Regions from separate parts of the Gordonia phthalatica genome, predicted to be linked through region 2. Evidence: predicted binding sites of a transcription regulator. Region 2 holds the regulator's gene; each other region holds the start of a gene.

Region 1 (10,006 bases), 110 kb from region 2:
TTACCGGTCCACACCGTGCGGCGGGCGCTCTGCCAGCCGCGGGTGACCGACGATCTGACCGTTCTGCCCTCGCGCATCTCATCCTTGATGCGTTCGAAGTAGACGACGAACGAGTCGGCCGTCATGCCGATGCCGATGATCAGACCGGCGATGCCGGACAGGTCCAGGGTGAACCCGATCCACCGGCCGAGCAGGACGATGATGCCGTAAACCATGGCACCGGCCCAGATCAGCGACAGCACCGACAGGAAGCCCATCGCCCGGTAGTAGAGCAGCGAGTAGATGAGGACCAGGATCAGGCCGACGAGACCGGCGATGAGACCGGCGTTCAGCGACTGCAGACCCAGGGTGGCCGACACCGTCTGCGCGTCGGACATCGCGAACGACAGCGGCAGCGAACCGTACTTCAGGGCGTTGGCGAGCGCCTCGGCCTCCGACTGGGTGAACTTGCCGCTGATCTCGGTGGTGCCGAGGATCTGCTGGTTGATCGACGGTGCGCTGAGGACGCGCGTGTCGAGGGTGACCGCGGTCTGGACGCCGACATTCTTGCCGGTGAAGTCGGCCCACGTCTTCTGTGCGTCGCCCTTGAAGTCGACGTTGACGGTCCAGGCGCCGGTCTGGTTCTGACCGGACTTGGCCTGCCCGATGTCCCGGCCGTCGATCAGCATGGGCTTGAGCAGGTACACCATGCCGTCGTCCTTGCCGCAGGCGACGAGGTACTCGTTCGGCTTGTCGTAACCGACCAGCGGATCGCTGTACTCGGGCGAGCAGTTGACCTTGGCCATCTCGGCGCGCAGCTTGGCGAGGGTGGCCTCGTCGGCGTTCGCGGGCGCCTGACGCGCCTTGCGGGCGGCATCGACGGCCGCGGACTGCTCCTGCGGCGTCATGTTGACGACGTCCTTGGCGTTCGGGTCCTTCTTCTGCGGCTGCGCGGGCTGCTGCTCCACCACGGGGCGGATGTACAGGCGAGCCGTCTGACCGAGGTCGCGGGCTTGCTTACCGTCGTCGCCCGGAACGGTGATGACAATGGTGTTGCCGTTGACGACGACTTCGGAGCCGCCGACGCCGAGACCGTTGACGCGCTGGTCGATGATCTGGCGGGCCTGGTCGAGCTGCGAAGCCGACGGCGCGCTGCCGTTGTCGGTGCGCGCGGTCAGGACGACGCGGGTGCCGCCCTGGAGATCGATGCCGAGCTTCGGGGTGGGGCTCCCGCCTCCGGTGAAGAAGACCAGACCGTAGATGATGCCGAGGATCACGAAGAAGATCGTGAGCGGCTGCCACGGCGGAGCCTCACGGCGGAGCCGACCGGCCCCGCCACGCAGATTGGGTTTAGTCACGCGTTTGTTCTACTTCTCTTCGTTCTGCTCTTTGTCGAGCGACACGGTGTCGGAGGCGTCGGATCCTGTGACATCGCCCGCGGCGTCGTCGATCGACTCGATGGACGGCGCGTCCGCATCCGGGCTGACGACCTCGCGGATGGCCATGCGGTTCCACTCGGTGACGACACCCGGGGCGATCTCGATGGTGACGATGTCCTCGCGGTCCGCATCGACGACGGTGCCGAACAGGCCGGCGTGCAACTGCACCCGGGCACCGGCGGTGAGCGAGCTCTGCATCTCGGTCACGGCGGCGGCACGCTTCTTCTGATTGCGGATGCTGAAGAACATGAAGGCCGCCATGGCGGCGAGCATCAACGGGAGGATCAACGACGATTGCATGGGGACCAGTGTGCCAGGCCCGAGGGCCAGACCCCACGTACAGGTCGTCGCGAACCGGTGAAACGTGTCCGCCGACACGCCGAAGGCACACATCTCCGGCGCGATCGCGGTGCGGACGGGGTCAGTTGAACGACGGCGTCAGTTGAACGAGGGGCTCAGTTGAACAGGGTGCCCGCGTCGTCTTCGCGGGCGCGGACGCCGTGGACCTGGTCGATGGCCCCGGCAGGCGGTTGCAGCCCGAGGTGATGCCAGGCGCCGGCGGTGGCGACGCGGCCGCGCGGTGTGCGGGCGATCATGCCCGCACGGACCAGGAACGGCTCGCACACCTCCTCGACGGTCGCCGGCTCCTCACCGACGGCCACCGCCAGAGTCGACACGCCGACCGGTCCCCCGCCGAAGCCGCGGACCAACGCGCCGAGGACCGCCCGGTCGAGCCGGTCGAGTCCGAGGTCGTCGACGTCGTACACCTTGAGGGCGGCACGGGCCGCCGCGAGGTCGACGTGGCCGTTGCCGCGGACCTCGGCGAAGTCGCGGACGCGGCGCAGGAGCCGGTTGGCGATGCGCGGCGTTCCGCGGGATCGTCCGGCGACCTCGGTCGCGGCGTCGGCGTCGATCGGGATGCCGAGGATGCCCGCCGACCGCTGGAGCACCCGGACCAGTTCGTCGGTCTCGTAGAACTCCATGTGGGCGGTGAAGCCGAAGCGATCGCGGAGCGGGCCGGTGAGGGCACCGGAACGCGTGGTGGCCCCGACCAGGGTGAAGGGCGCCACTTCGAGCGGGATGGACGTGGCGCCGGGGCCCTTACCGACGACGACGTCGACGCGGAAGTCCTCCATCGCCAGGTACAGCATCTCCTCCGCGGGGCGAGCGATGCGGTGGATCTCGTCGATGAACAGTACATCGCCCTCGACCAGGTTCGAGAGCATGGCGGCCAAGTCGCCTGCCCGTTCCAGCGCGGGGCCGGAGGTGATGCGGATGGCGGCGCCCATCTCGCTCGCGATGATCATCGCCAGGGACGTCTTGCCCAGACCGGGCGGGCCGGACAGGAGGATGTGGTCGGGGGTGCGGCCGCGGGCACGGGCCGCGTGCAGGACCAGCTCCAACTGTTCGCGGACGCGCGGCTGACCGATGAAGTCACCGAGGCTGCTCGGCCGCAGGCCTGCGTCCAGGTCGCGGTCGCCGTCGACGACGGATGCGCTCATGAAGTCGCGGTCGTCTACCTCGTCCATCATCGACGCGGTCCGAGCGAGCTGAGGGCGGCGCGCAGCAGCGTCGACGAGTCGGCGTCGGCGTTGTCGGCGAGGACGGCGGCGACGGCCTTCTCCGCGGCGCCTTCGGTGAAGCCGAGTCCGACGAGCGCCTCGGCCACCTGTGCGCCGACGCCGGCCGGTGCCGCGACGCCCGCAGCGGGCACTCCGCCGGGAACCGCCGTCACCTTGTCCCGCAGCTCCACGACAAGACGTTCGGCGACGCGCTTGCCGATGCCGGGCACGGCGGTGAGCGCCTTGGCGTCGGAGTCGGCGAGGGCGCGACGCAGACTGTCCGGCTCCAGGACCGCGAGGGTCGCCATCGCCAACCGTGGGCCCACACCGGTGACGGTCTGCAGCAACCCGAACAGGTCGCGGGCATCGGGGTCGGTGAACCCGTACAGGGTCATCGAGTCCTCGCGGACCATCATCGCGGTCAGCAGGCGCACGTGCTCGCCGCGCCGCAGGGTTCCGAGGGTCGGCGGGGTCGCCAGGACCCGGTAGCCGACTCCGGCGCACTCGACCACCGCGTGGTCGAGTGCGATGTGAATGACTTCGCCGGACACCGACGCGATCACAATGCAGCCTTTCCGCCCGTGATCATCCGGGCTTCCTCCTGGGCGGCCTTGAGCCGCGCGCGGTGGCGGTTCTGCGCCTCGCGCGCACGTTCGGCGGCCTCCTCCATGCGACGGTTCACCGGCCCGCGCCAGCTGTGGCAGATGGCGAGGGCCAGAGCGTCCGCGGCGTCGGCGGGCTTGGGCGGGGTCTGCATCCCGAGGATGCGCGTGACCATCGCGGTGACCTGCGCCTTGTCGGCGCGACCGGATCCGGTGACCGCGGCTTTGACCTCGCTGGGCGTGTAGAAGCCGACGGGAAGATCCCGCTCGGCCGCCGCGAGTGCGATCACGCCGGACGCCTGCGCGACGCCCATCGCGGTGCTGACCTGGCGTTGTGCGAAGACCCGTTCGATGGCCACCACGTCGGGGTGATGCGTGTCGAACCACTGCACCGCGGCCCGGTAGACGCCGAGAAGTCGCTTCTCCAACGCCATGTCGGCGGGTGTGCGGATCACATCGACGTCGAGGGCCGTGACCTTCCGCCCCTGCCCCGCCTCCACGAGCGCGATGCCGCACCGGGTCAGGCCGGGGTCGATGCCCAGTACTCGCACTCCCGCTCACCTCTCGATCCCCGCCGAGCCTCAGCAAGCCCGAACAGAACACTTGTTCGAGATTGTAACGCATGCGATCCGACCCGACGGGCATCGACACAGCGACGGCCCTCGCAACGGCAGGAGCCCGACTCCGTTGCCGGGGCCGGGCTCCTTGTCGACGACGTCAGGATCAGTCGTTGTCGAGCTCGGCGAGGACCTCGTCGCTGATGTCGACGTTGCTGTAGACGTTCTGGACGTCGTCCGAGTCCTCGAGGGCGTCGACCAGCCGCATCACCTTGCGCGCGCCGTCGGCGTCGACCGGGACCGAGACCGATGCGCGGAAGTCGGGCTCCGCGGAGTCGTAGTCGATGCCGGCCTCCTGCAGTGCGGTGCGGACGGCGATCAGGTCGTGGGCCTCGCTGACGATCTCGAAGGACTCACCGAGGTCGGTGACCTCTTCGGCGCCCGCGTCGAGCACGGCCATCAGGATGTCGTCCTCGGTCTGGTCACCCTTCTCCAGGGTCACGACACCCTTGCGCGTGAACAGGTACGACACCGAGCCCGGATCGGCCATGTTGCCGCCGTTGCGGGTCATCGCGACGCGGACGTCGGTGGCGGCGCGGTTGCGGTTGTCGGTGAGGCACTCGATGAGAATGGCGACTCCGTTGGGTCCGTACCCCTCGTACATGATGGTCTGCCAGTCGGCACCGCCGCCTTCTTCACCGCCGCCGCGCTTGCGCGCGCGCTCGATGTTGTCGTTGGGGACGGACGACTTCTTCGCCTTCTGAATCGCATCGAACAGCGTGGGGTTTCCGGCCGGATCTCCACCACCCGTGCGGGCTGCCACCTCGATGTTCTTGATCAGCTTGGCGAACATCTTGCCGCGCTTGGCATCGATGGCAGCCTTCTTGTGCTTGGTAGTGGCCCATTTGGAGTGGCCGCTCATTGTGGTTCCCTTCTGAACTGTTGAGGCGACCGGACAGCACGGAGAGCCGTCCAGCGCACCCGGAAATTCTACGCTGCGCCGACCATATCGACGAAGAACTGGTGCACCCGCACGTCGCCGGTGACCTCGGGATGGAACGACGTCGCCATCACGTTGCCCTGCCGGACCGCGACGACGCGTCCCGCGGCGGGACCGTCCTGGACGGACGCGAGGACCTCGACGCCGGGCCCGGTGCGCTCCACCCACGGCGCACGGATGAAGACGGCGCGCATGGGGTCGGCGTCCGGGAGATCGGTGATGCCCGCGAACGCGAGGTCGGTCTCGAAGGACTCCACCTGACGGCCGAAAGCGTTGCGCCGCACCGTGATGTCGAGCGCATCCAGGTGTCGGGCGTCGTCCCGGGTGTCGAGGATCGTCGACGCGAGCAGGATCATGCCCGCGCACGATCCGTAGGCGGGCAGTCCCTCACGCAACCGACCCACCAGGGGCTCGTACAGGTCGAACACGCCCAGCAGTCGGCTCATCGCGGTGGACTCCCCGCCCGGGATCACCAGGCCGTCGACCGCGTCGAGTTCGGCGCGACGCCGGACCGGGACGGCCTCCGCACCGCACGCGTTCAACGCCGCGACGTGTTCGCGGACGTCGCCCTGGAGGGCCAGGACGCCGATTCTCCGGTCGCTTCCCGCGGCGCTCACTCCACCGGCCTCATGATCGACGCGGCGGACTCGGGCACACCGCTGCGGGTCAGGCCCTCCTGGGTGACGGCGGCGACCATGCGACCGCTGCGGTCGAAGATCCGGCCCTGCGTCAACGACCGACCACCGCCCGCCGACGGCGAGGTCTGGTCGTACAGCAGCCAGTCGTCGGTGCGGAAGGGACGCAGGAACCACATCGCGTGGTCGAGCGAAGCGTTCTGCGTCTTGACGTCGCGGTGGATCACCGACGACGAGCCCAGGAGCGTCATGTCGCTCATGTACGCGAGAGTGCACACGTGCAGCAGGTGATCGTCGGGCAGCGGTTTGCGGTACTTGAACCAGACGCGCTGCTGCGCGGCCAACCCCGGCAGCTTGGCCGTGTTCTCCTGATCGACGATCCGGATGTCGAAGTTCTCCCACTCGGCGAGCAGCATCTTCTGCGCGGGCGTCGCCGAGTCGGTGCGGTCCGAGAGGGTTTCGGGATCGGGTGCGGGCGGCATCGTGTCCTGATGTTCGATGCCGTGGTCGTCGGTGATGTGGAACGACGCCGACATCGAGAAGATCGCCTCGCCGTCCTGCACTCCCGTCACGCGGCGCGTGACGAACGAACGGCCGTCGCGGATCCGGTCCACCAGGAACACGGCGGGCATGTCCGGCTTGCCTGGCCGCAGGAAGTAGCCGTGGAGTGAGTGCACCGCGAACTTCTCGTCGACGGTCCGGGTCGCCGAGACCAGCGCCTGCCCGGCCACCTGTCCCCCGAAGGTGCGTCGCAGGTGACTGGGGAACGATCCACCGCGGTAGATGTCGTTGTCGATCCGCTCGACGGCCAGGATGTCTTCAATGTTCGCCACGTCGCCGATTATCGCATCGAGCCGAACAGTCGACTCACAGGTAGGGTCGAAAACCATGACCGCCGAGATCACTGCGAATGCCCTGACACTGCAACTTCGATCAGTTCTCGACGGGAGGTGGGGGCCGACGCGCGACGTGGTGCGCCGCCAGATCACCGAGCAGCGACTGCTCCCCCAGACCGGACTGACGCTCGACGAGTACCGGACTCGCATGCTCGGCCAGATGAAGGACATGGTGCCCCTCGGCTTCCCGGCGTCGGGATTCCGCCCCGAGCACGGCGGGACCGGTGACGTCGGCAGCGCGGTCACCGCGATCGAGACCCTCGGCTACGGCGATCTGTCGCTGATGGTCAAGGCCGGTGTCCAGTGGGGGCTGTTCGGGGGCGCCGTCGAGAACCTCGGCACGCAGGCGCACCACGACCAGTACGTGAAGGGCTTGATCGACCTCGACGTCCTGGGCTGCTTCGCCATGACCGAGACCGGCCACGGATCCAACGTGCAACAGTTGGAGACCACCGCCACCTATCTCCCCGACAGCGGCGAGTTCGAGATCCACTCCCCGACTCCGGGGTCCCGCAAAGACTACATCGGCGGGGCGGCCGAGCACGCCCGGTACGCGGCGGTCTTCGCCCAGCTGGTCACCGGTGCGCCCGGCGAGGAGGCGGCGAGCCGCGGCGTGCACTGCTTCGTCGTTCCGATCCGCGACGAGAACGGCGACGACCTCCCCGGCGTCACCACCTCCGACTGTGGCTACAAGGGCGGCCTGCCCGGCGTCGACAACGGCCGCATCCTGTTCGATCGCGTGCGGATCCCCCGCGCCAATCTGCTGAATCGGTACGCGGACGTCGCCGAGGACGGTACCTATTCGAGCCCCATCGAGTCCGACAACCGCCGGTTCTTCACCATGCTCGGCACCCTGGTCCGCGGGCGGGTCACCGTCGGCGCGTCGGCCGGTGCCGCCGGCCGTTTCGGGCTGGCCCTGGCCGTCCGATACGCCCTCCAGCGCCGCCAGTTCCAGGCTCCCGGGGGCGACGGCGAGCTCCTGCTGCTGGACTATCGCACCCATCAGCGTCGGCTGCTCCCCCTCGTCGCGCGGGCGTACGCGTTCGCGGTGGCCCAGAACGAGGTGACCGCGGAACTGCACGAGCTGCAGACCGCCGACCCGGCGACGGTCGACCCGAAGGATCTCCGCCAGCTCGAGACCAAGGCTGCGGCCATCAAGGCAGGCCACACGGCCCTGGCGCAGACGGCCATTTCCGAGGCCCGCGAGGCCTGCGGTGGTGCCGGCTACATGTCGGAGAACCTGCTGCCCCTGCTGCGCGGCGACATCGACGTGTTCACCACCTTCGAGGGCGACAACCTGGTCCTCACGCAGTTGGTCGCCAAGGAGGCCCTCACCTCGTACGCCGACGACGTGCAGGGCCTGGACGCCGCCGGGTGGGTGCGCTTCGTCGCGAACATGGCCAAGAGCATCGCGCTGGAGAAGACCGCGGCCCGCCAGGTGGTGCAGACGCTGCTCGACGACTCCGACGAGGATCCCGAGAACAGCGCCCTCACCCACCCCGGCACGCAGCTCCGCCTGCTGCGCAACCGGGAGGAGCACCTGACCCGGACCGCGGCGGCCCGTATGCGCCGCGCCCAGGACGATGACGATGCGGAGGCCCTGGAGGTCTTCACCGATACGCAGGATCACCTGATCAAGGTCGGCGAGGCGCACATCGAGCGGATCGTGCTGGAGAGCTTCGTCGAGGTGATCGGCCGGGTGGAGGACCGCGAGACGCGTGACGTCCTGAAGAAGGTCCGCAACCTGTTCGTCTACTCGCTGCTCGAGGAGGACCTCGGCTGGTTCCTGATGCACCGTCATGTCAGCGTCGAGCGCGCCAAGGCGATCCGGCGCGGTGTCAACGAGCTGTGCGGCGACCTGCGGCCCCATGCCCGGGAGCTGATCGACGCCTTCGGCGTCCCCGAGGTCTGCTTCGACATCCCGATGCTCACCGACGAACACTTCACCGGCTAGATGCCCCGACGCGAGAAGCCCGCCTCTTTCGAGGCGGGCTTCTCGCAGCAGTGCTCGGTCCGTGTCAGAGTTCGTCGATGTCGATGATGTCGTCCTGAATCGCGCGGGCCACCAGCGAGGCCTTGGTCGACGCGGCGCGACCGAGCTCCGCGTACTTGGCACGGATGCGGGTCAGGTGCGTGTTGACGGTGCCCAGCGAGATGAACAGCGCCTCGGCGACGGCGGGCTTGGAGTCCAGCAGCAGCCAGGTGCGCAGGACCTCCACCTCGCGCTCGGTCAGCGTCGGCTGCGGCAGCTTGGGGGCCTCGGGCTCGTCGCGGACCACCGTCAGCTGCGCGGGAGCCGTCCGCACCGGCTGCCCGGGAAGCGGCATCACACGTGCACTGAGACGGGCCAGCGCCTCGCGCCGACGACGGTCGACGGCCGATGCCGAACGCGGGCCGCCGACGGCTGCGGTGCGGGCAGTGGTGGCGGGGGCGATAGCGGTGACGGTCATCTTCGGTATCCCTTCTTCGGCGCTGGAACTCGGTGTTCCGCTGCTGTTGAAGAGAACGCTATGACCTTCCTGTGAGTCCGTCGATGGGGAGAACTCCCCATGCCATCACTGCAGGTCAGAGCCCTGATTGCGCGCGTACTCCTCATCGAGGAGCCCCAAGTCCCCACGACTGATCAGTCGGGTGGAGAGCGCGTACTCCACCAGCCGGAGCCGCCGGTTGGTCGCGAGCTTGCCGCCGCCGGCGCGCATTCCGCTGACACCGATCATGTCGAGTTTGTCGCAGACGTTGTCGAGTTTGCGATTGAACTTCGTCAGCGACCAACCCAGCCGAGCCGCGGCCTTGGCCGAACTCGGGATGGCGCTGGCGCCGGTGCCGTCACGTTTGAGGATCGCCTCGGCGAGGACCAGGATCGCCAGCCGCTGGCTGTCGGTGAAGTTCGGGACGCCGCGCGTGGTGTCGCCGCCGACCAGGTGCTCGACGGTCGGCGCCGACACGTTCGGCGAGCCTGCCTGCACCTGGACCTCGTACGTGGTGGGGCCCGCGGTGAAGACGATGCTGGTGCGCCCGAACACCAGCGGCATGCGTGCGCCGGGGCCCAGCGTCGCACTGAAACCGAGGTCCGCCGACGTCACCGTCGCGGACAGATGGGTGCCGAGGTTGGTGAGCCACCACATGCCGTTCTCGTCGTGCAGGACGAGGAACCGGCGGTGCAGGTACGGGTTGTCGTCGACCGTGAGGGTGGCTTCGCGCCCGATGTAGAACGGGTGCCCGGAGAGCACCGGGAAGCGTTCACCGCAGAACTCGGCGAACGTCGTCGACATCTCGGGCGGCAACGCTGATCAGGCCTCGGGCTCGTCGGCGCTCTCGTCGCCGTCGGACAGTGCT
Region 2 (10,006 bases):
TCTGGAAGGACTGGCCACCGCGGGTGCTCGGGACAACGAAGCCCTCGCTTCCATCGACCGCGTGGTCGCGGCGTGGAACCGTCGCGAAGCCCAGTTGCCCGCGTCGCGACACGCGGATCTGGCCGAACTGGTCCAGTGGCGCCTCGAAGAACTGCGCGTCAGCCTGTTCGCTCAGCAGCTCGGCACCAGCGGTTCGGTGTCCGAACAGCGCATCATCAAGGCGATCGACAAGTTCTGAGCGGTCAGCGCCGGTCGCGACGCAGTTCGTCGATCTCGCGCTGGAAGTCGTCGGCCGACTCGAACGATCGGTACACCGACGCGAACCGGAGGTAGGCCACCTCGTCGAGGTCGCGCAGCGGACCGAGGATGGCCATCGCCACCTCGTTGCTGGAGATCTCGGCGGACCCGGACGAGCGCACGGCGTCCTCGACCTGGGAGGCGAGTTTCGCCAGCGAGTCCTCGTCGACGTGCCGCCCCTGGCTCGCACGCCGCACGCCCTTCATGACCTTCTCCCGGCTGAAGGGCTCGGTGAGGCCGTTGCGTTTCACGACGGTCAGGACGGCGGACTCGACGGTACTGAAGCGACGCCCGCACGCACTGCACGACCGGCGGCGACGAATCGCCTGACCGTCGTCGGTGACTCGGGAATCGACCACTCTGGTGTCGTCGTTCTTGCAGAACGGGCAGCGCATGGGTCGAGAATACCCGGCAGCCCGACACGGCCGTGGAGCCAGGGACTATCGGTAGTCCGGCACGATCAACGGCTGGCCGACCACCAGGCCGGAGGTCTCGAGTCCGTTCAGCTCGCGCACCTGAGCTATCACCCCGTCGACGGGCAGGTCGGGGGCGATCCGCTCGGCCAGCGATGTGAGCGACTCCCCGGACCGCACGTAGACCACGGACGTGGCGGCCGGCGTGACCGGAGCGGCACCGTCCTGCGCCCCGCCGTCGATCATGAGCACCAGCCAGGCCATCGCGGCGAGCACGCCGGCGACGAGGAGGACGCTGACCCACCGATGTTCGAACGGACGAACAACCGTTCGGCTCCGTTCCTCCGTTCGAACGACCCTGCCCCCCGAATGGGCGATCGATGACCGACGAACGCCGATGTCGCGGCGTTCGGGACGACCGGTGGGACGGCAGACCCGGGAGGTCTCGACGACCGGAAGGTCGCAGGTCATGGTCATCTCGCGGACGAAACGGCGCGGCGCGGGCGCCGTGACGGTGGGGGTACTCATCGCTCGTCTCCATTCGATCGAGTGTTCGAAGAACTCTTGTTCGATAGTTAACACGATGGGTCTGACAATCGCCGACACGCATCGAACAATTGTTTGAGTTTTGTGACCTACTCAACTAGCCTTCAGGTCATCGATCGAACACAGCTGACGAAAGGCCACACCGGTGACTGACACGCCCGATCCGATGCTCTCGACCGCCACGCTCGAGGCGTCGCTCACCCAGCGTCAGCGCGACGTTCTGGAGGTCATCCGCAAGTCCGTCCGCGAACGCGGCTACCCGCCGAGCATCCGCGAGATCGGCGAGGCGGTGGGCCTCACGTCCACATCGTCGGTGGCGCATCAACTCCGCACCCTGGAGCGCCGAGGCCTTCTCAAGCGCGATCCCCACCGCCCCCGCGCGGTCAACGTGCGCGACGACTCGCGCACGCCCCCGTCGGGCGGCGCGGCCGTCGACGGTGACGCCCTGCCCACCCCGACCTTCGTCCCCGTCCTCGGTCGGATCGCCGCCGGCGGGCCGATCCTCGCCGAGCAGGCCGTGGAGGAGGTCTTCCCGCTGCCGCGCGAACTGGTCGGCGAGGGATCACTGTTCATGCTGCGCGTCGTCGGCGAGTCGATGGTCGATGCCGCGATCTGCGATGGCGACTGGGTGGTGGTGCGTCAGCAGAACGTCGCCGACAACGGCGACATCGTCGCCGCCATGATCGACGGTGAAGCCACCGTCAAGACGTTCAAGCGGACCGACGGCCACGTGTGGCTGATGCCGCACAACGAGCACTTCGACCCCATCCCCGGTGACGACGCCGCCATTCTCGGCAAGGTCGTCACCGTGATGCGGCGAATCTAACCGAGCATCACTCCCCGAGCGCCGCGCGAGCGGCGTCTCGAGCGGCCGCGGGACTCGCGGCGGCAACCGCCGCCGCACCCGCGGCCCTGCACTGTTCCAGGGTCACCCCGCTCAGCTTGAGACCGACGGCGGCCGACGCCGCGGGTGCCGACGACAGCGACGTGACGCCCAGCCCCACCAGCACGCAGGCCAGCAGCGGGTCGGCGGCCGCTTCACCGCACACGCCGACCTGCTTCCCCTGACGCTGTCCGGCGTCACCGACGCGCGCGATCAGCGCGAGGACCGCGGGCTGCCACGGATCGGTCAGCGTGGCGAGGTCGGGCGACATCCGGTCGGCGGCCATCGTGTACTGCGTGAGGTCGTTGGTGCCGATCGAGACGAAGTCGACCTCCGCGAGGATCGCGTCGGCCATGATGGCCGCCGACGGCACCTCCACCATGACTCCCGGGATCAGGCCGCGATCGCGGATCTGCCCGGCGAACTCGCGCGCCTCGTCGACGGTCGCGATCATCGGCGCCATGACCCACGGCGTGGCGCGGCCATCGCCCTGCGCCGCGGCGGCGAGCGCGTCGAGCTGCTTGTCGCGGATCTCGGGATGGGTCTGCACGATCCGGTTGCCACGGACACCCATGGCGGGGTTCGGCTCGTCGGCGTGGGCGACGAACTTCAGGGGCTTGTCCGAGCCGGCGTCCAGGGTGCGGATCACCACCTTCTGGCCGGGGAACGCGTCGATCACCTCGCGGTAGAGCGCCACCTGCTCCTCGACGGTCGGCTCGTTCGACCGGTCGAGGAAGGCGAGTTCGGTGCGGAACAGTCCGACGCCCTGCACCGGGGCCTCGGCACCGGCCCGCGCCGAGACGCCGTCGGCGACGTTCGCGAGAATCAGCACCTCGTGCCCGTCGGCGGTGCGGCCCGGCCCCCGCCACGCCGCGATCTGTTCGGCCTTCTCCCGCGCATGCTCGACGGCGGCGGCGATGGCGTCCGCGTCGGGCTCGGTTCCGACTGTTCCTCGGTCGCCGTCGACGTATCCCAGTGCCCCCGTGGGGATCTCATCGAGGTCGGCGGCGGCGACCACGCACGGAATGGCGAGCTGGCGAGCGATGATCGCGGTGTGGCTGCTCGGCCCGCCGAGCCGCATGCCGAGCCCGATCACCCGCGTCGGATCCAATCCCGCGGTGTCCGCGGGCGCGAGGTCGTCGGCGAGCAGGATCGAGGGGACCTCCGGGTTCGGGATGCCGGGCTCCGGAAGACCGAGGAGTTCCGCGACGACGCGGTCGCGGACGTCCTTCAAGTCGGTCACCCGCTCGGCCATCAGGCCGCCCAGCTTGGTGAACATCTCGGCGAACTGATCGGTCGCGGCGATGGCGGCCAGCGGCGCGGGAACCCCCGCCTTGATGGACTTGCCCGCCGTGCTCGCCCATCCGCGGTCGCGCGCCAGACCCGCGGTGGCCGTGAGGACTTCGGCGGCGACACCGGTGCTGTGCGACGCCCGGTCGGCGAGCCGGTCACCGACGACGGCGGCAGCGGCGGTGAAGCGTTCCATCTCCGCCTCGCGGAGGTCCTCGGCGATCGTCGTGGCGTCGATGCCGTCGAAGCTCGGGCGCTCGCCCGGTCGGATCACGGGTCCGTAGGCGAGGCCCCCGACGACGGGAGTGCCGGAGACGATGGTCTGCGCTGCGAACGGGTTGTCGGCCTGCAAGTCGGAAGTCACCTGGGTCATGTGAGACAGATTACAAGAACCTCTTGACGTGGCAACACGGACCCATGTAAACAAAGATGTAGATCCAAACAAATCAACAGAAATCAACATTCGCTGTGATCCACACCTCCGGATCCGGGCCTCGAAGGAGTCGCGATGTACGCCGAAGAACGGCAGTCCGCGATCGCGAACGAAGTGCGTTCGCGCGGTCGCGTCTCGGTCGCCGACCTCGCCGCCCGGTTCGCGGTGACCGGCGAGACCGTGCGCCGCGACCTGGCGATTCTGCAGCGCAACGGGTACCTGGTCCGCGTGCACGGAGGCGCCGTCCGTCCCGACGTCGCCGCGGTGATCGACGAGCCCGACCTGATCGTCCGCGAGGAGACCCGCCGCGTGGAGAAGGCTGCGATCGGTGCCGCCGCAGCCCGACTCCTCCCGGCCGACGGCGGATCAGTCCTCATCGACGCCGGCACCACCACACTTCAACTCGCACTCGCCATCCACGGCGACACCCGCCTCACGTACATCACCAACAGCGTGCAGATCGGCGGCATCGTCGCCGAGCTCAGTTCGGCGACGGTCCTGCTGACCGGCGGTCGACTGCGCCCGAAGACCGGAGCTGCGGTCGGTGCGGAGGCGATCGCGATGCTCTCCCGCGTCCGCGCGTCGATCGGCTTCGTCGGCACCAACGCGCTGTCGATCGCCCACGGGCTGTCCACACCCGACTCCGACGAGGCCGCCACCAAGCGCGCCATGATCGCCGCCTGCGCCACCACCGTCGTCGTGGCCGACTCCACCAAGATCAACCGAGAGGAACTCGTGAGCTTCGGAACCCTGGAGGACTTCGACGTCCTCGTCACCGACAGCGGCATCGACCCCGACTTCGCGGAGGATCTACGCGACCACCAGATCGAGGTCGTGATCGCATGATCCTCACCGTCACCGCCAACCCCAGCACGGACCGCACCATCGAGCTGCCCGGCACCCTTGAACGCGGCGGCGTCCACCGCGCCGTCCGCGTCATCGATCAGCCGGGAGGCAAGGGCGTCAACGTCTCCCGCGTGGTCCAGGCGGCGGGTGCGTCGACGCTCGCGGTGCTGCCCGCCCGCGCCGACGACCCCTACCCGGCGTCGCTGACCGCGGTGTCGCTGCCGCACCTGGCGGTGGCCGTCGACGCTCCGGTCCGCACCAACATCACGATCGCCGAGGCCGACGGCACCACCACCAAGATCAACGAGGCCGGCGCCGCGCTCGGCGAGGCCGCGGCCGCCGAGCTGCGGTCGGTGATCCTGGCGCGCGCCGAGACCGCCGACTGGCTGTCGCTGTGCGGCTCGCTGCCCCCGGGTCTGCCCGACACCTGGTACGCCGACCTGGTCCGCGATCTCGGCGACCGTCGCTGCCGCGTGGCCGTCGACACCTCCGGCGCACCCCTGTCGGCGGTCGCCACGACCGACGTCGACCTGCTCAAGCCCAACGCCCACGAACTCGCGGAGATCGCCGGCGGCGACGGCGACGCGATGGAGGCCGCCGCGGCGCAGGGCGACCCGAGCTCGGTCGCCGACGTCGCCCGGATCGTCGCCGACCGGACCGGCGGATCGGTCCTCACCACCCTCGGCGGGTCGGGGGCGCTGCTCACCACGCCCGAGGGCACCTGGTTCGCCACCGCGCCCGCCGTCACCGTTCGCAGCACGGTCGGCGCCGGCGACGCCTCGCTCGCCGGCTACCTGATCGCCCACCTCCGTCTCGCATCCGCCGCCGACCTGCTCCGCAGCGCCGTCGCGCACGGTTCCGCCGCAGCCTCCCTGCCCGGAACGACGCCGCCGACCCCCGACGTCCTCGACGAGGACGGCGTCACCGTCACCCGTCTCTCCTGAATCCCCTCCCGCACCCGCCACGACCCGAAGGCACCACCATGTCCCAACCGATCATCACGCCCGAGCTGGTCCTGCTCGACGGCGATGCAGGCCCCGACGCAGAGTCCGTCATCGGCACCCTCGCCGAGCTCGTCTCGACGGCCGGACGCTCCTCCGACCCGTCCGAGCTCGCCGCCGCCGCACTCGCCCGCGAGACGAAGTCGCCCACCGGCCTGCCGGGCGGCATCGCGATCCCCCACGCGCGCGCCGAGTCGGTGTCCGCCGCCTCGCTCGCGATGGCTCGCCTGGCCCGCAAGGCGGACTTCGGCGCTCCGGACGGCCCCGCCGACATCGTCTTCCTCATCGCGGCCCCCGCGGGTGCCGCGAGCGAGCACATGAAGGTCCTCAGCTCTCTCGCCCGCGCCCTGGTGCGTCCCGAGTTCGTCCAGGCGCTGCGCGACGCCCCGGACGCCGACGCGATCGTCGAGTTGGTCCTCGACGTCACCGCCGACAAGAAGGCTCCCGCGAAGACCCCCGCCGCCGTTCCGGCCGCCGCCTCGGCACCGACCGCCACCACCCGCCCGAAGATCATCGCGATCACCGCCTGCCCCACCGGCATCGCTCACACCTACATGGCGGCGGACGCGCTGAAACTCGCCGCCGAACGCGCGGACGTCGACTTCGAGGTCGAGACCCAGGGATCCACCGGGTCGACGCCCTTCTCCCCGACCACCATCGCCGACGCGGACGCCGTCATCTTCGCGACCGACGTCGGCGTCAAGAACCGCGACCGCTTCGTCGGGAAGCCGGTGGTCGCCTCCGGCGTCAAACGCGCCATCAACGAACCCGACACGATGATCGCCGAGGCCGTCGCCGCGGGCCGCGATCCGAACGCCGCGACGGTCGCCGGCGACGCGCATGCGGCCGCCGAGTCCTCCGCGGCGTCGAGCGTCGGCATCGGCGGCCAGTTGAAGCAGGCGCTGCTGACCGGCGTCAGCTACATGATCCCGTTCGTCGCCGCGGGCGGCCTCCTGATGGCCCTGGGCTTCCTGCTCGGCGGCTACGAGATCGCCAAGAGCACCATCGAGGACGGCACGTCCGACGCCGCGTACTACGCGCTGCACAACAGTCTGTGGGAACTGCCGCCCGGGGGCCTCCTCCAGTACCTCGGCGCTCTGAGCTTCGCGGTCGGCAACCTCGCGATCGGCCTGATGGTCGCGGTCCTGGCCGGTTACATCGCCTACGCGATCGCCGACCGACCCGGCCTCGCACCCGGCTTCACCGCCGGCCTGATCGCCGTCGCGGTCGGTTCGGGCTTCATCGGCGGCCTGGTCGGCGGTCTGCTCGCCGGCGTCGTCGCCCTGTGGCTCTCGCGGCTCCCGTTGCCGCAGTGGGCACGCGGCCTTCAGCCGGTCGTCATCATCCCGCTCGTCGCCACGCTCGTCACCGGCTTCGTGATGTTCGCGCTGCTCGCTCGGCCGCTGTCGTGGGTCAACACCGCCCTCGAGGACCAGCTCAACTCGATGTCCGGCAGTTCCAAGATCATCCTCGGCATCGTCATCGGCCTGATGATGTGCCTCGACCTCGGAGGCCCGGTCAACAAGGCCGCGTACGCCTTCGGCGTCGCGGGTCTGGGCGTCGCCGGCGCAGGCGTGCCCCAGTGGGAGATCATGGCGGCCGTCATGGGCTCGGGCATGGTCCCGCCGCTCGCCCTCGCCCTGGCGACGGCGCTGCGGCCGTCGACGTTCACCGAGCCCGAACGCGAGAACGGCAAGGCCGCCTGGCTGCTCGGCGCGTCGTTCATCTCCGAGGGCGCGATCCCGTTCGCGGCCGCCGATCCCCTCCGCGTGATCCCGTCGATGATGCTCGGCGGCGCCGTGACCGGCGCCCTGTCGATGGCGATGAGCGTTCAGCTCCGCGCCCCGCACGGCGGCGTCTTCGTCCTCTTCGCGATGAACGGCACGTGGTGGAAGTTCCTGATCGCTATCGTGGCGGGTGTGATCGTCTCCGCCATCGCCGTCCTGGCCGCGAAGCAGATCAAACCCAGCACGAAGTAGTCTCTCGACTGAGCTTCACCCACCACCCCTGAGAAAGGCGCATCATGCCCAGCACCACCGTCACCGTCGGCTCCGCAGTCGGACTGCACGCCCGTCCGGCCACCGTCATCTCCGAGGCGGCCACCGCGCTCGGCGTCCCGGTCACGCTCGCCGCCGACGGCGGCGAGCCGGTGGACGCGGGCAGCGCTCTGATGATCATGACCCTGGGCGCCGAGAAGGGCGCGTCGATCACCGTCGAGAGCGAGGATCAGGCCGCCGTCGACCAGATCGCCGCCCTCGTCGCTCAGGACCTCGACGCCGAGTAGTCGGGTCGCTGAGTTCAGACCACGAGGTCGCTCAGCACTCAGACCACCAGGTCGCTCAGCTCCGCAGCCAACGCCGAAGGCATCCGCACATGAACGCGGGTGCCTTCGGCGTTGTGGTCGGTGTCCAGCACGTGCGCCTGCTGATGCAGGCGGGCGATCACCTCGCCGCGCGCGAACGGAATCTGCAGGACGGCGTCGACGTCGTCGCGCTGCAGGAACTCGGTGATGGCCCGGAACAGGTCGTCGAGGCCCTCGCCGGTGCGGGCGGACACGAACTGCGCGTCGGGGTACTCCGCACGCAACGCGGCCATGGTGATCCCGTCGACGGCGTCGATCTTGTTGATGACGAGCATCTCCGGCGGCGCGGGCAGCTTCTCCTCGGCGAGCACGTCGCTGAGGACCTGCCGCACGGCCGAGATCTGGTTGCCCGGGAAGGGATCCGCGCCGTCGACGACGTGCACCAGCAGGTCGGCCTCCATCGCCTCCTCCAACGTCGAGCGGAACGCCTCGACGAGCTGGGTCGGCAGGTGTCGCACGAAGCCGACGGTGTCGGTGAAGACCACCTCGTGGCCGTCCGCGAGCTCGGCGCGGCGTGTGGTGGGGTCCAGGGTCGCGAACAGGGCGTCCTGGACCAGCACACCGGCGCCGGTCATCGCGTTGACCAGGCTCGACTTGCCCGCGTTGGTGTAGCCGACCACCGTGAGGCCGGGCACGCCGCCGCGGCGCCGGGCGGCGCGCTTCACCGTGCGCGCGGTCTTCATCCCCCGGATCTCCTTGCGGATCTTGGCCATCCGCTCACGGATCCGGCGGCGGTCGGTCTCGATCTTGGTCTCACCGGGACCGCGCAGGCCCACACCGCCGTTGCTGCCCGCACGACCGCCGGCCTGGCGCGACATGGACTCGCCCCAGCCGCGCAGCCTCGGCATCATGTACTCCATCTGCGCGAGCGCCACCTGCGCCTTGCCCTCCCTGGAGGTGGCGTGCTGGGCGAAGATGTCGAGGATCAGCGCGGTGCGGTCGACGACCTTCACCTTCACGACCTTCTCGAGCGCGGTCAGCTGTGCCGGGGTCAGTTCACCGTCGCAGATGACGGTGTCGGCACCGGTCGCGACCACCACCTGCCGCAGTTCGTCGGCCTTGCCGGAGCCGATGTACGTGGCGGGGTCGGGTTTGCTCCGTCGTTGGATCAGTGCGTCGAGAACGGTGGATCCGGCGGTCTCGGCGAGGGCTGCGAGCTCGGCCATGCTGGCCTCGGCCGCGGCCGCGCTGCCGGAGAGCCACACGCCGACGAGGACCACCTGCTCCAGGCGGAGTTGTCGTTGTTCGACCTCCGTGATGTCCTGCAGTTCGGTCGACAGGCCGACGACGCGCTGGAGGGACGCACGCTCGTCGAGTTGGAGTTCGCCCGTGGTCGGTGTCTCATTGGTCAGTTCAGTCATAGGTACGACCATTGTGCCCCGCCGGACGCAGCGAACGCACCCGAGTTTTCCGCGGTCAGTCCGCCCAGCCGGCCAGGAGCTCGCCGCGGGCGACGAGCTTCGACGGACCGCGGAGGACCGCGCGGCCGTCGGCGAGCGACACCGTGACGTCACCGCCCGGCACCGTCAGTCCGACGGTGCCCTCGGTGCGGTCGACGCTCGCCAGCGCAGCGGCGGCGGCCGCGACGAGACCGGTGCCGCACGATCGGGTCTCTCCGACACCGCGTTCGTAGACGCGCATCCAGGCGTGGAAGTCCACTCCGTCCACGTCGGACGGCTGCAGCGGGGTCACGAGTTCCACGTTGGCGCCGTTCGGGAACGCCGTCCGGTCGATGTCGGGAGCCGCCGTCAGGTCGAGCGCGCGGAGCGCGTCGGGGGTCAGTCCGTCGACGACGCACGCGAGATGCGGGTTGCCGACGTCGACCATCTCGCCCACCAGGTGCAGCCCGGCGACGGCGGTCTTCGACGGTCCGCCGAGGACCACGTCGCCCATCGCGACGCTGACCTCGGCGTCGACGCCGTCCGCGCGGTGGAT
Region 3 (10,006 bases), 730 kb from region 2:
TGGACGAACCACTGCAGGTCCGAATCGATGGTCAGGCGGATGTTCTGGCCGTCGACCGCGGGATGCACGTTGCGCTTGCTGCCGGGAATGATCCCGCCGCCGCGACCCTGGTCATAGGTCTCGGTGCCGTTGGTGCCCGCGAGGACCGAGTCCAGCGACGACTCCAGGCCGATCGCACCGTTGCCGTCGAAGTTCACGTCGCCGACGATGTTCGCAGCCAGCGACTGTCCCGGGTAGAGGCGATTGCTCTGTCGTTCGGCGCCGACCTCCGGGTACTCGTCCTGGATCTTCTTGGTCGTCTCGATCGACACCAGCCGCGCCAGGTAGACGAAGTCCTTGTCGGACTTCAACTGTGCGAGCAGGTCGTCGGAGGAGATGCTGCCGCCGAGGGCCGACGAGACACCGTCGGCGATCTGCTTGAGCCGCGTGTCGACGTCGGGAACGCTCGGATCCTTGATGTGCGCATCGGCGATCTGCTTGCGCACGGCCTTGGGCTGGAAGGTCAGGGCGCGGGCATCGTCGGAGTGCGCCAGCAGGCGCCCGTTGCGGTCGACGATGCTGCCGCGGATGGCGGGCAGGGTGTTGGTGATGGACCGCTGCTGCGCCGCCTGCGCCGAGATGGAGTCGGCGGCGATGATGTGCACGAACACCATGCGCCCGCTGATGGCGAGGCAGATCGCGGTGATCAGCACCCACAGGATGCGTTGACGGCCGATGAACTTGGCGGACCAGGCGTCGGACGTGATCGGCGGACGCGGCTTCGCGGGCGGCGGGGTGCTGCCCGCCCTGCTCGTCGCGCCAGTACCCCGACCGCCCGACCTCGGCTCAGTTGAGCTCGCGGATCGGGTTCGGGTCATGATCACCGATTCTCTCCTGCATCAGCGCCGGGGCGCGGTATTGGGACGCGGCGTGGCGTCAGACGGCACCACATTCGTGGTCTGGCCGACCCGGTTTCGGACATTCGGCGTCGGATTCGTGCTGGGTGCCGGATTGGCGGTCGGGCGGGGGTTGGGTGCGGGGGCGTCGGCCGACGGCGCGGGGGCCGCGCTCGTGGGTGCGGGCGTCTGCGTCGGCGTGGGCTGCGGTGCCGACGGAGTGGGGTCGGCCTGGGTTCCGCCGAGGCCGACCGAGTCGTCAACCTTCCGCGCGTCGATCTTCTCGACCGGGTCCGGTGCCGGGTTCAGGTCGGGAAGCGGAGCGCCGGTCGCCGGGGAGAGCGTGCCCTTCAAGCGCGCCTTGCCGTCCGGGCCGATGATCAGCTCGGCCGAGTCGGTCGCCGGGCGCATTCCCTGGCGGGCAGCGGCCTTCGCGAGGGCGGGCGCCGAGTCGCCGGCATCCACCTGCTGCTTGAGCGCGTCGGCACCGGCCTGCAGCTCCTGGTTCTGCTTCCGGAGGGCGTCGATCGAGTAGGAGTCCTGCGCGGACTTCGTGGTGAGGACCAGGGTCAGCGCGAGCGCGCCCAGGACCAGCACGAGGATCGGCACCACCAGCGGTACGCCGGCGATCCGTCGACCGGTGATCGGCAGACCTCCCCCGGAACGCTCACGTCGTCCGCGACGGTCCAATGCCCGCTGCGCGGCCTTCGACCGGGACGGACGCTCTGTCGCGGTGACCGAGCCACCGCTCCCCCGTCGAAGCGAACTCTCGCGCTTCCCGGCGGTGCGAGTGTCCATGAGCGTCACTGTTATCCCCTTCCGTCTGCGGCAATGCGTTCGATGGCCCGGATCCGGACCGGCGCCGAACGCGGATTCAGTTCGCGCTCAGCGGCTTTGGCTTGTTCTGCACCCCTGGTGATCAGCGTGAACCGCGGCGCGGTCCCGGGCAGATCCACGGGCAGGCCCGCGGGGGTGGTGTTGGCGACGGCGGTGGCGAAGTCGCGCTTGACGATTCGGTCCTCCAGCGACTGGTAGCTCATCACGGCGAGTCGACCGCCCACCGCGAGCACTTTCAGCGACGCCGGGATGACCCCGCGGAGCGAGTCCAGCTCGTGGTTCACCTCGATCCGCAGCGCTTGAAAGGTGCGCTTGGCCGGGTGCCCGCCGGTGCGACGGGTGGCGGCCGGAATGGTCGCGTACAGCAGTTCGACGAGGCGGCCGCTCGTGGTGAACGGCTCCTTGGCCCGCTCGCGGAGCACCGCCGACGCGATCTTGCCCGCGAATCGCTCTTCGCCGTACTCGCTGAGGACTCGGGCCAGTGCGCCGTGGTCGTAGGTGTTCAGAACGTCGGCGGCGGTCAGGTCGTCATCGGCGTTCATCCGCATGTCGAGCGGCGCGTCGACCGAGTAGGCGAAGCCTCGTTCGGCCTGATCGAGCTGCATCGAGGAGACGCCGAGGTCCAGCAGGACGCCGTCGACGGCGGAGCGCCCGGTGGCGGCGACGACGTCGGCGATCTCGTCGTAGCGGTTGTGATGGAACTCGATGCGGTCGGCGAAGCGGGCGAGCCGCTCGGACGCGATCTCAATGGCGGACGTGTCACGGTCGATGGCGACCACGTGGAGTCCGGCCAGTCGCTCCAGGAAGTACTCGGTGTGGCCGCCCGCGCCCAGCGTTCCGTCCACCAGGACCGCGCCGGCCCCGTCGTCGTGCTCACGGGTCAGGGCGGGTTCGAGCAGTGCGAACATGCGCTCGGCCATGACCGGGATGTGCCCGTGTTCGCCTTGTCGCGGTGCGTTCACCCGCACTCCCTCCCTGTGTGTGGTGTGGACTCTCTCCCGTTGCCGTGAGGCAGCGAGTCGATGCTGTCGCGTGCTCTGCCGCCCCCTGCGGCCCGACGATCCGGATGCCCCGCATCCGTCGTCTGAGCGAAACTGCGGTGAGGCGGGGTCCCCGCCCGAGCGCACCTGGCGTTGGGGAAGTACGTCAGGGTCGATCGGGCCGAGGCCTCATCTCACCGCAGCGGTCGTCTCCGGTGTTCACTCCGTGTGGTGCGGTCCCCGTCAGAGGATCGCGTCGAGGGCCGCCGAGCCGGCGTTCGAGAACGCCTCCTCATGAGCCGCCTGGTAGTCGCGCCACTTCTGCGCGTCCCAGATCTCGAGGTGGTCGTACATGCCGATCACCACGCACTCCTTGGTGAGGGATGCGTACTCGCGGTGTTCGGCCGACAAGTTGACCCGCCCCTGGGCGTCGAGTCGCCCTTCGTCGGCACCCGCGAAGTAGTACCGAACAAAGGCTCGAGCCTCCGGATCGTTGCTCGACGCCTGTACCGCCTTATCGGCGATGACATCGAACTCGTCGACCCGGTACACCGACAGGCTGCGGTCCTGGCTACGTGTGACCATGACCCCTCCCGCCAATGAATCTCGGAACTTCGCAGGCAACGTGAGTCGCCCCTTGTCGTCGAGCTTCGGGGTGTACGTGCCGACGAAACGAGCCACGCCGACACCTCCCTTGCCCTCCCGAGTGGTGCGGTTTCCGGACCCGCTCACCCAGTGCGCCCCACACTACCCCACTTTGCTCCACTTTCAGCCCACCACTCCCCACCGATCCACCCCAATGACCCATTAGTGCAGGTCAGAGGAATTCCATCCGAGAGATTCTCAGGAAACTCAGCCCGCGTCGGCGTGGCGAACGACGGGGCTGTAGTGATCAGAACGATCCAAAGTGACTGGTGGGAGCCCAAGAATCGGCAGTGTGGGGCGAAGTGGGGACCGGCGTGGGGCGAAGTGGGGATCGCCGTGGATCAAGTGGGAGGACCGGTGGGGCACGGTGGGGATCAGGGGCCTGATCGACGCCGTCACGCCCGGCCGAGGCACGGCCCGGTGTTGGACGGACACGAAAAGCGGGGCCGCACCCCAGTGGGAGTGCGACCCCGCTCGTGCGAAATCGTCAGCGCGTCGAGTTCGACCTAGAGGTCACGCTCGTCGCGCTCGAACCGTTTGTTGAATCGGTCCTCCATGCGTCGGCTGATCGACTCACCGCTCGCGCCGGAGGCTTTACCGTTCTTCTTCTTGGACGCCGAACCCGCACCGGATCCGGACGCCTCGCCGCGGCCGCCCATGAGGCCGTAGACTGCGGCGCCGAACATCACGAGGAATCCGATGAAGCTCAACACCTTGAGCCCACCGATCTCCACGTCGACCATCAGCCCGCCGACCAACAGGGCGAGTCCAGCCAGGAAGCCGAGCGCCACCACGAGCCGACGACGCGCATTCGGCAAGCCGACCTTGTGACGGGTCACGCTCGACACGAACTTCGGGTCTTCGGCGTAGAGAGCGCTCTCTATTTCATCGAGCATGCGCTGCTCGTGCTCGGAAAGCGGCACCGCTCCTCCCTTACTGACTCGTGGGCAAGTTGTCGGAGTCTCGCCCCTATGTCTCCATACTACGAGCACCGGCCCCCGACGACCACCATTGTCCCCTGTTGGATTCAGTTCAGGCCACCGTACCCCGCGCCGCGGCCCGCTTGGGCGACAACTTCCCCTGCTCGTACGCCAGCAGCGTGGCATCCGCGACATCGAGGAACTCGACGGCCCGGCGCTCGACACGTGCACAGAAGGTGGAATCGACCGACTTGACCAACCCCGCCTCGACGCGCGACCGCATGTTCGACAGACCGCCGAAGTAGTCGGCGAGTTCAGCACATTCGGGCGCACGGGCCTTGATCCGGCTCCACGCGTCCATCGCGCCGCGGCGTCGTCGGACTTTCCCCGCGGGCTCGTAGATCTCGAGGACCGCCCCGGCCGCCCGAATCGCCGCCAGGTAGAACAGTCGAAAGCGCTCGGCGCCGTCATCCTCCACCGATGCGGCCTGGTCGAAGAGCACCTCCGCACGGTCCAGGAGGTCACGGCTGCGGTGGACCACGCGGGGATCGACCGCGCTCGCTCCGGCCGGCGCGGCGACCGCGAGACGCAACCGAGTCGACCGACGACCGGCGTTCCCTGGTGTACTCGACATGTCTTCATTCCTCCGTGTCTGCCCCGGCTCTCCCGGGCTGATGGCATCACCATCGCAGAGGGGTCTGACAATTCCGTTCCGGCGCCGTTGACGCCGAGACGGAAGAGCCTTCCCAAGAGGTACAACACCAATGGCCCGGCAGTGTCTTCCCCACCGCCGAGCCACCGGGTCCATCGCACCGATGCGAACACCAGTTCGATACCGGAAGCCTATCCGGTAATCGGGTCCGGTGGCAAGCGCACCCGGCGCACCGCACTAGTCTCGAACCCGGCCTCCAACCGGATGCCGCCGACGGAGGAAGGAGGAGCGATGCCGTCTCGCCTGGAGTCCGCTTCCATCCGGATCGCACCGCTGCCCGCCGGTCAGGCCCACCTCTGGCTCGATCCCGCCGTCCACACCTACATCACCGCGATGAACTATCCGCGCGGAAGCGAGTCCCATCGGCTCCCGCTCTGGCGGGATCACATCGTGCGTCCCGGCTGGGCCGCGTACGGAGCGTTCGCGACCCTGTCGAGGCTCGACTCGCTGCGCCCCACCTATTCGCGGCTCCGGGTCCGGACGCCGCTCGCCCTGTCCGACTGCGAAGCCCTCGTCGGCGTCGCCTACGGATACAGCGGTGCCGGAGACCAGTGGTGGCATCGTCAGCTCTATTCGGGGCTCCTGCGGGAGGGACACCGCCCCGACGACGCTCGGGCGTTCCTCCGCGACTACTTCGAACTCACCGAACTCCACGTCCATCCCGCCGCGCAGGGTCGCGGGATCGGCGAGCACCTCCTGTCGGCCCTGCTCGCCGACCGCTCCGAGACCAAGGTCCTCCTCTCGACGCCCGAGGTCCCCGACGAGGGAAACCGCGCCTGGGGCCTGTACCGCCGCCTCGGATTCACCGACGTCCTGCGCCATTTCACCTTCGTCGGTGACGCGCGCCCCTTCGCCTTCCTCGGTCGTCCCCTGCCGTTGACCGAACCCGCCGACCCGGCCCGGCGTTGCGTGAAATAGGACGCCTCCACCCCCTTCCTTCGACGCACCGACCCCTCCTTCCCCAGGTCCGAGCACCTCTTCTGGCACGATGAGGCGGTGACTTCGATCCGCCGCTCCTCCGTGCTCGCCCTCGCCGGACTCCTGGCGATGATCCCGATCCTGAGCGGATGCCTGACGAAATCGACGACCGTCGGCGATCAGTTCTCCGGCTCGGTCATCATCGCGACATCGCCGGACAAGCACCCGCAGAAGCCGACCTTCGACATCCCCGCCTCCCTGAGCGGGCAGGTCTGGACCACGGACTACCCGGAACAGACCGAAGGCGCCACCTCCGCGGCCCCCGCACCGACGAGCACCCCGCCGAGCGGTGAGGCACAGCCCTCGCCCGACGGAAAGACCGGCTCCGAGCTCTCGTTCGACCGCCTGTCGGCCGGCCAGTTCGGACAGCTCGGCGACATCATCGCGGCAGCACTCCCCGATTCGTCGGCCACCGTCGATCTGCGCTCCACGCGCAGCGGAGACATCGTGCGATTCCGCGGGTCGGCGTCGCTGGTCGACATGGAGAACGACTCGGTCTACCTCTCGATCTCCATCACCTTCGGCGGCGACGTGGTCGCGACCAACGGCAGGCGGATCGGCGACAGCACCGTGGTGTGGACGCCGCGCGCGGCTCAGAACGTCGAGATGCAGGCCGACGCCGAATACGCCGACCCGGCCACCGCCGCCGTCCCGAGCTGGTCGTGGTTCATGGTGGTGCTGTGCGCGATCATCGTCGCGATGGTCGCCTACGTGGCCTACCAGAATCGGGACCGGTCACCCCGTCCCGGATGGGAGCCCACCGAGCCGCTGTTCCGTCGCAAGTCGAAGGACGACGAGGACGCCGACGGGAGCGACTCCGACAAGGATGCCGACGACGCCGACGCGAAGAGCGAGAAGGACGCCGGGTCGACGAACGACTGACCGGGGTTTCGACTCGCTGCGCTCGCTAATGGAGTCAGCTGAGGATGTCTTTGATCGGTGACACACTCAGTTGTAGGTAGCCAGTCTTCGAGTGAGCACTCTTGCTCGCTGGGCCGTCGTTCAGGCGAGCTCTAGGTTGAGATCGTGCCTTCGGAGATTGCGCCTGCGAGCACAGATTGCTGCTGGGATGATGTGCCGACCCGACCCCGGGTCATCCGGGGCGTGTGGTGTGAGTACTGACCCATTAGCCCGCAACCCGCCCGCCGGCCCGGCTGCCGGTTCCTCGGACGAACATCCGAGGTCATGCAGCCGGGAAGGAGACCGGACCGATGTTTTTCGTAGGAGACGATTGGGCATCTGATCATCACGACCTCGTGGTGATCGACGACGCCGAGAAGGTTTTGGCCAGGGCACGCGTTCTGGTGGGCCCCGACGGCATCACCCAGTTCGCCGAAACCCTCGCCCGCGCCGCGGTGAAGGCCGCCGGCCGACAGCACCGCCGCGGTAGCCGATCAGTCGAGGAGCAGGTCGCTGACCTGGATCCGGATCAGGTGATGGTGTGCATCGAGGTCGATCACGGCCCCTGGGTGCAGGCCTTGGCCGCGACCGGCTATCACGTGTTCGGTGTTGACCCGTTGCAGGCCAAACGATTCCGGGAATCCTTCGGCAGCTCTGGAGCCAAGAGTGATCCGGGCGATGCACTGGCGTTGGCAGAGATGGTCCGGTCTCGGCATCACACCCTGACCGAGGTCGGCGGTGACACCGCCCAGGTGACCGCGATCAAGATCCTGGCCCGCGCTCATCAACGGGCGGTGTGGGACCGGACCCGGTACGCCAACCGGCTCAGGGCCGCGTTGCGGGAGTACTTCCCGATGATCTTGCTGATCTGCTCCGAGTTCAACTGGTCCTTGCACGACCGGACGGTCATCGGCATCTTGATGAAGGCGCCGACGCCTGACCAGGCAGCGAAACTGACAGTGCGGCAACTGCTTCCGCTGCTGAAGCGGCGTCAGAACAAGGACGCTAAAGCAGCCCGCATCCAGCAGATCCTGCGATCTTCGCAGTTGGAGGTCGCCCCCGAGATCGTGCAGGCATACGCGATCAACGTGGCCGCGACAGTCCGGACCATTGTTCGGGTCAATGATCAGATCACCGAGCTCGAAGAGCAGGTCGGTGCCCATTTTTCCGAGCACCCCGACGCTGAGATCTACCTCAGTCAGCCGGGGGTCGGGCTGGTCGTGGGGGCACGACTATGCGGTGAATACGGCGATGACCGGACCCGCTTCCGTTCAGCGAAGGCCCGCCGGAACTTCTCCCAGACCAGCCCGATCACCATCCAGTCAGGGAAATCGAAGATCGTCTGCGCCCGCGCCGCCGGCAATGACTGGCTGCTCGATGCCACGTTCAGACAAGCCAACGCAGCCATTCTCAACGACCCCTACTGTTACGCCTACTACCGCAAGCAACGTGATCGCGGTGCCGAGCACAACGCCGCTCTGCGGCAGCTGGCGAACAAGCTCGTCGGAATCCTTCACGGCTGCCTAGCTCGGCACCAGCAATACAACCCCGCCATTGCCTGGGCGCACGCCTCGATTTCAGTTGCTGCTTGACAACTTCCCACCTAGGGATGTCTCAACCAGCGGAAACGGCCTTCAGAGCGCGGCGAGCGCCCCGCGGGTGTCGATGCCGATCCGGTCCAGGACCTCGCTGGTGGCCTTCACGAAGTTGAGGCTGCAGAAGTGCAGGCAGGGCACGCCCTCGGCGATCAGTCGCTCCGACATCTCGGTGCAGAGATCGATGCCGACCGCGCGTACGTCCGCGCGGTTCTCCTCGGGGCCGTCGCCCGCGGCCTTCGCCAGCCGCTCCTCCACCTGCGGCGGGATCTTGCTGCCGGACAGCTGGGTCATCCGGCGCGCGGTGGCGAGCGACGTGATCGGCATCAGCCCGGGGATCAGCGGCTTGGCGCCCTGCTCCGGGTCCGCGGCGACCAGCCGGTCGCGCAGCCGGAGGTAGTCCTCGACGTCGAAGAAGACCTGGGTCACCGAGAATTCGGCACCGGCGCGCAGCTTCCGCACCAGGTTGCCGGTGTCGGCGGCCAGGTTCGGCGACCGGTGATGTCCCTCGGGGAACGACGCGACGCCGGTGTGGAAGTCACCGAGGTCGTCGATCAGCCGCACCAACTCCTCGGCGTACTCGACACCCTTGCGGTGCTTGACCCACTCGCCTAGCGGGTCGCCGGGCGGGTCGCCGCGCAGCGCGAGCAGGTTGGTGATCCCCTTGTCGGCATAGGCGCCGACCAGGCCGCGGATCTCGTCGATGCTGTGGTTGACCGCCGTCAGGTGTGCCACGGTCAGGAGCGTGGTCTCGGTCGCCAGTTCGCCTGCGATCCGCACGGTCCGATCTCGCGTGGTGCCGCCCGCGCCGTAGGTCATCGACACGAAGGCCGGGTTCATCCGCTCGAAGGTGCGCGCCGTCCGCCACAGGCGGGCCTCCGCCTCCGCGTCACGGGGCGGGAAGAACTCCACCGAGAACGGAATCGGTCCGGGGTACGGGTCGGCCAGGCGCTCGACGACGGACTGGCCCGCGCGGGCCAGGACATCGGAGCTGGGGTGGGTCGAGTCGGTCACGTGCCCATCATACGGATCACCCGGATCGGTAACCTTGCCTGTCGTGGTCACCATTGCGCACGTACCCGCCGCTGTCGACGCGGTGCTGGCGGAGTACTTCGACGCCAACCGCCCGACGCTCGACGCGATCTACCCCGCCGTCGCCGAGGCCGGCGACGTCCTCGCCGACTTCGTCCTCGGCGGCGGTAAGCGGGTCCGGCCCACGTTCGTCTTCGCCGGCTGGCAGTGCGGCGCCCCGACGGCCGACGCGGCCGACGAGACCCTCGCGTTGCGTGTCGGCGCGGCGATCGAACTGATCCAGGCGTGCGCACTGATCCACGACGACATCCTGGACCGTTCCGACACGCGGCGCGGCAGGCCGACGGCCCACCGTCGCTTCGAGACGGTCCACGTCGAGCGCGCGTTCGTCGGCGATCCGGCGCACTTCGGCGTCAGCGCCGCGATCCTCCTCGGCGACCTCGCCCTGGCGTGGGCCGACGACCTGGTCCACGGGATCGCACCCGGCCGATGGACCGATCCCCGCCCCCTGCCCCGACCGGTCGGCGAGTTG

The links. The regulator LexA, encoded in region 2, represses DNA repair genes until DNA is damaged. The targets are predictions, from matches to a motif close to CGAACANNTGTTCG.
Region 1: the regulator LexA is predicted to act here: its motif matches at 4,179-4,192, upstream of ruvC (crossover junction endodeoxyribonuclease RuvC).
Region 3: the regulator LexA is predicted to act here: its motif matches at 5,076-5,089, upstream of ACH46_RS12520 (SAV_6107 family HEPN domain-containing protein).

What each region holds. Positions count from the first base shown of each region.
Region 1 covers NZ_CP011853.1:2,048,403-2,058,408, reverse strand. Annotated here, with positions in the region: gene secD (protein translocase subunit SecD) at 1-1,337, opposite strand, end outside; gene yajC (preprotein translocase subunit YajC) at 1,347-1,718, opposite strand; gene ruvB (Holliday junction branch migration DNA helicase RuvB) at 1,874-2,950, opposite strand; gene ruvA (Holliday junction branch migration protein RuvA) at 2,947-3,543, opposite strand; gene ruvC (crossover junction endodeoxyribonuclease RuvC) at 3,540-4,133, opposite strand; gene ACH46_RS09665 (YebC/PmpR family DNA-binding transcriptional regulator) at 4,306-5,061, opposite strand; gene pdxT (pyridoxal 5'-phosphate synthase glutaminase subunit PdxT) at 5,130-5,756, opposite strand; gene ACH46_RS09655 (acyl-CoA thioesterase) at 5,753-6,607, opposite strand; gene ACH46_RS09650 (acyl-CoA dehydrogenase family protein) at 6,663-8,624, shown strand; gene ACH46_RS09645 (helix-turn-helix domain-containing protein) at 8,689-9,120, opposite strand; gene ACH46_RS09640 (FHA domain-containing protein) at 9,226-9,942, opposite strand; gene ACH46_RS09635 (PP2C family protein-serine/threonine phosphatase) at 9,961-10,006, opposite strand, start outside.
Region 2 covers NZ_CP011853.1:1,941,173-1,951,178, reverse strand. Annotated here, with positions in the region: gene hrpA (ATP-dependent RNA helicase HrpA) at 1-238, shown strand, start outside; gene nrdR (transcriptional regulator NrdR) at 243-692, opposite strand; gene ACH46_RS21595 (LysM peptidoglycan-binding domain-containing protein) at 738-1,238, opposite strand; gene lexA (transcriptional repressor LexA) at 1,423-2,082, shown strand; gene ACH46_RS09120 (phosphoenolpyruvate--protein phosphotransferase) at 2,090-3,802, opposite strand; gene ACH46_RS09115 (DeoR/GlpR family DNA-binding transcription regulator) at 3,938-4,708, shown strand; gene ACH46_RS09110 (1-phosphofructokinase family hexose kinase) at 4,705-5,652, shown strand; gene ACH46_RS09105 (PTS fructose transporter subunit IIABC) at 5,691-7,688, shown strand; gene ACH46_RS09100 (HPr family phosphocarrier protein) at 7,733-7,993, shown strand; gene hflX (GTPase HflX) at 8,032-9,432, opposite strand; gene dapF (diaminopimelate epimerase) at 9,488-10,006, opposite strand, start outside.
Region 3 covers NZ_CP011853.1:2,668,401-2,678,406, forward strand. Annotated here, with positions in the region: gene ACH46_RS12495 (peptidoglycan D,D-transpeptidase FtsI family protein) at 1-857, opposite strand, end outside; gene ftsL (cell division protein FtsL) at 879-1,673, opposite strand; gene rsmH (16S rRNA (cytosine(1402)-N(4))-methyltransferase RsmH) at 1,685-2,632, opposite strand; gene mraZ (division/cell wall cluster transcriptional repressor MraZ) at 2,936-3,373, opposite strand; gene ACH46_RS12515 (DUF3040 domain-containing protein) at 3,844-4,260, opposite strand; gene ACH46_RS12520 (SAV_6107 family HEPN domain-containing protein) at 4,370-4,891, opposite strand; gene ACH46_RS12525 (GNAT family N-acetyltransferase) at 5,201-5,887, shown strand; gene ACH46_RS12530 (LppM family (lipo)protein) at 5,966-6,829, shown strand; gene ACH46_RS12535 (IS110 family RNA-guided transposase) at 7,204-8,439, shown strand; gene ACH46_RS12540 (methylenetetrahydrofolate reductase) at 8,482-9,456, opposite strand; gene ACH46_RS12545 (polyprenyl synthetase family protein) at 9,500-10,006, shown strand, end outside.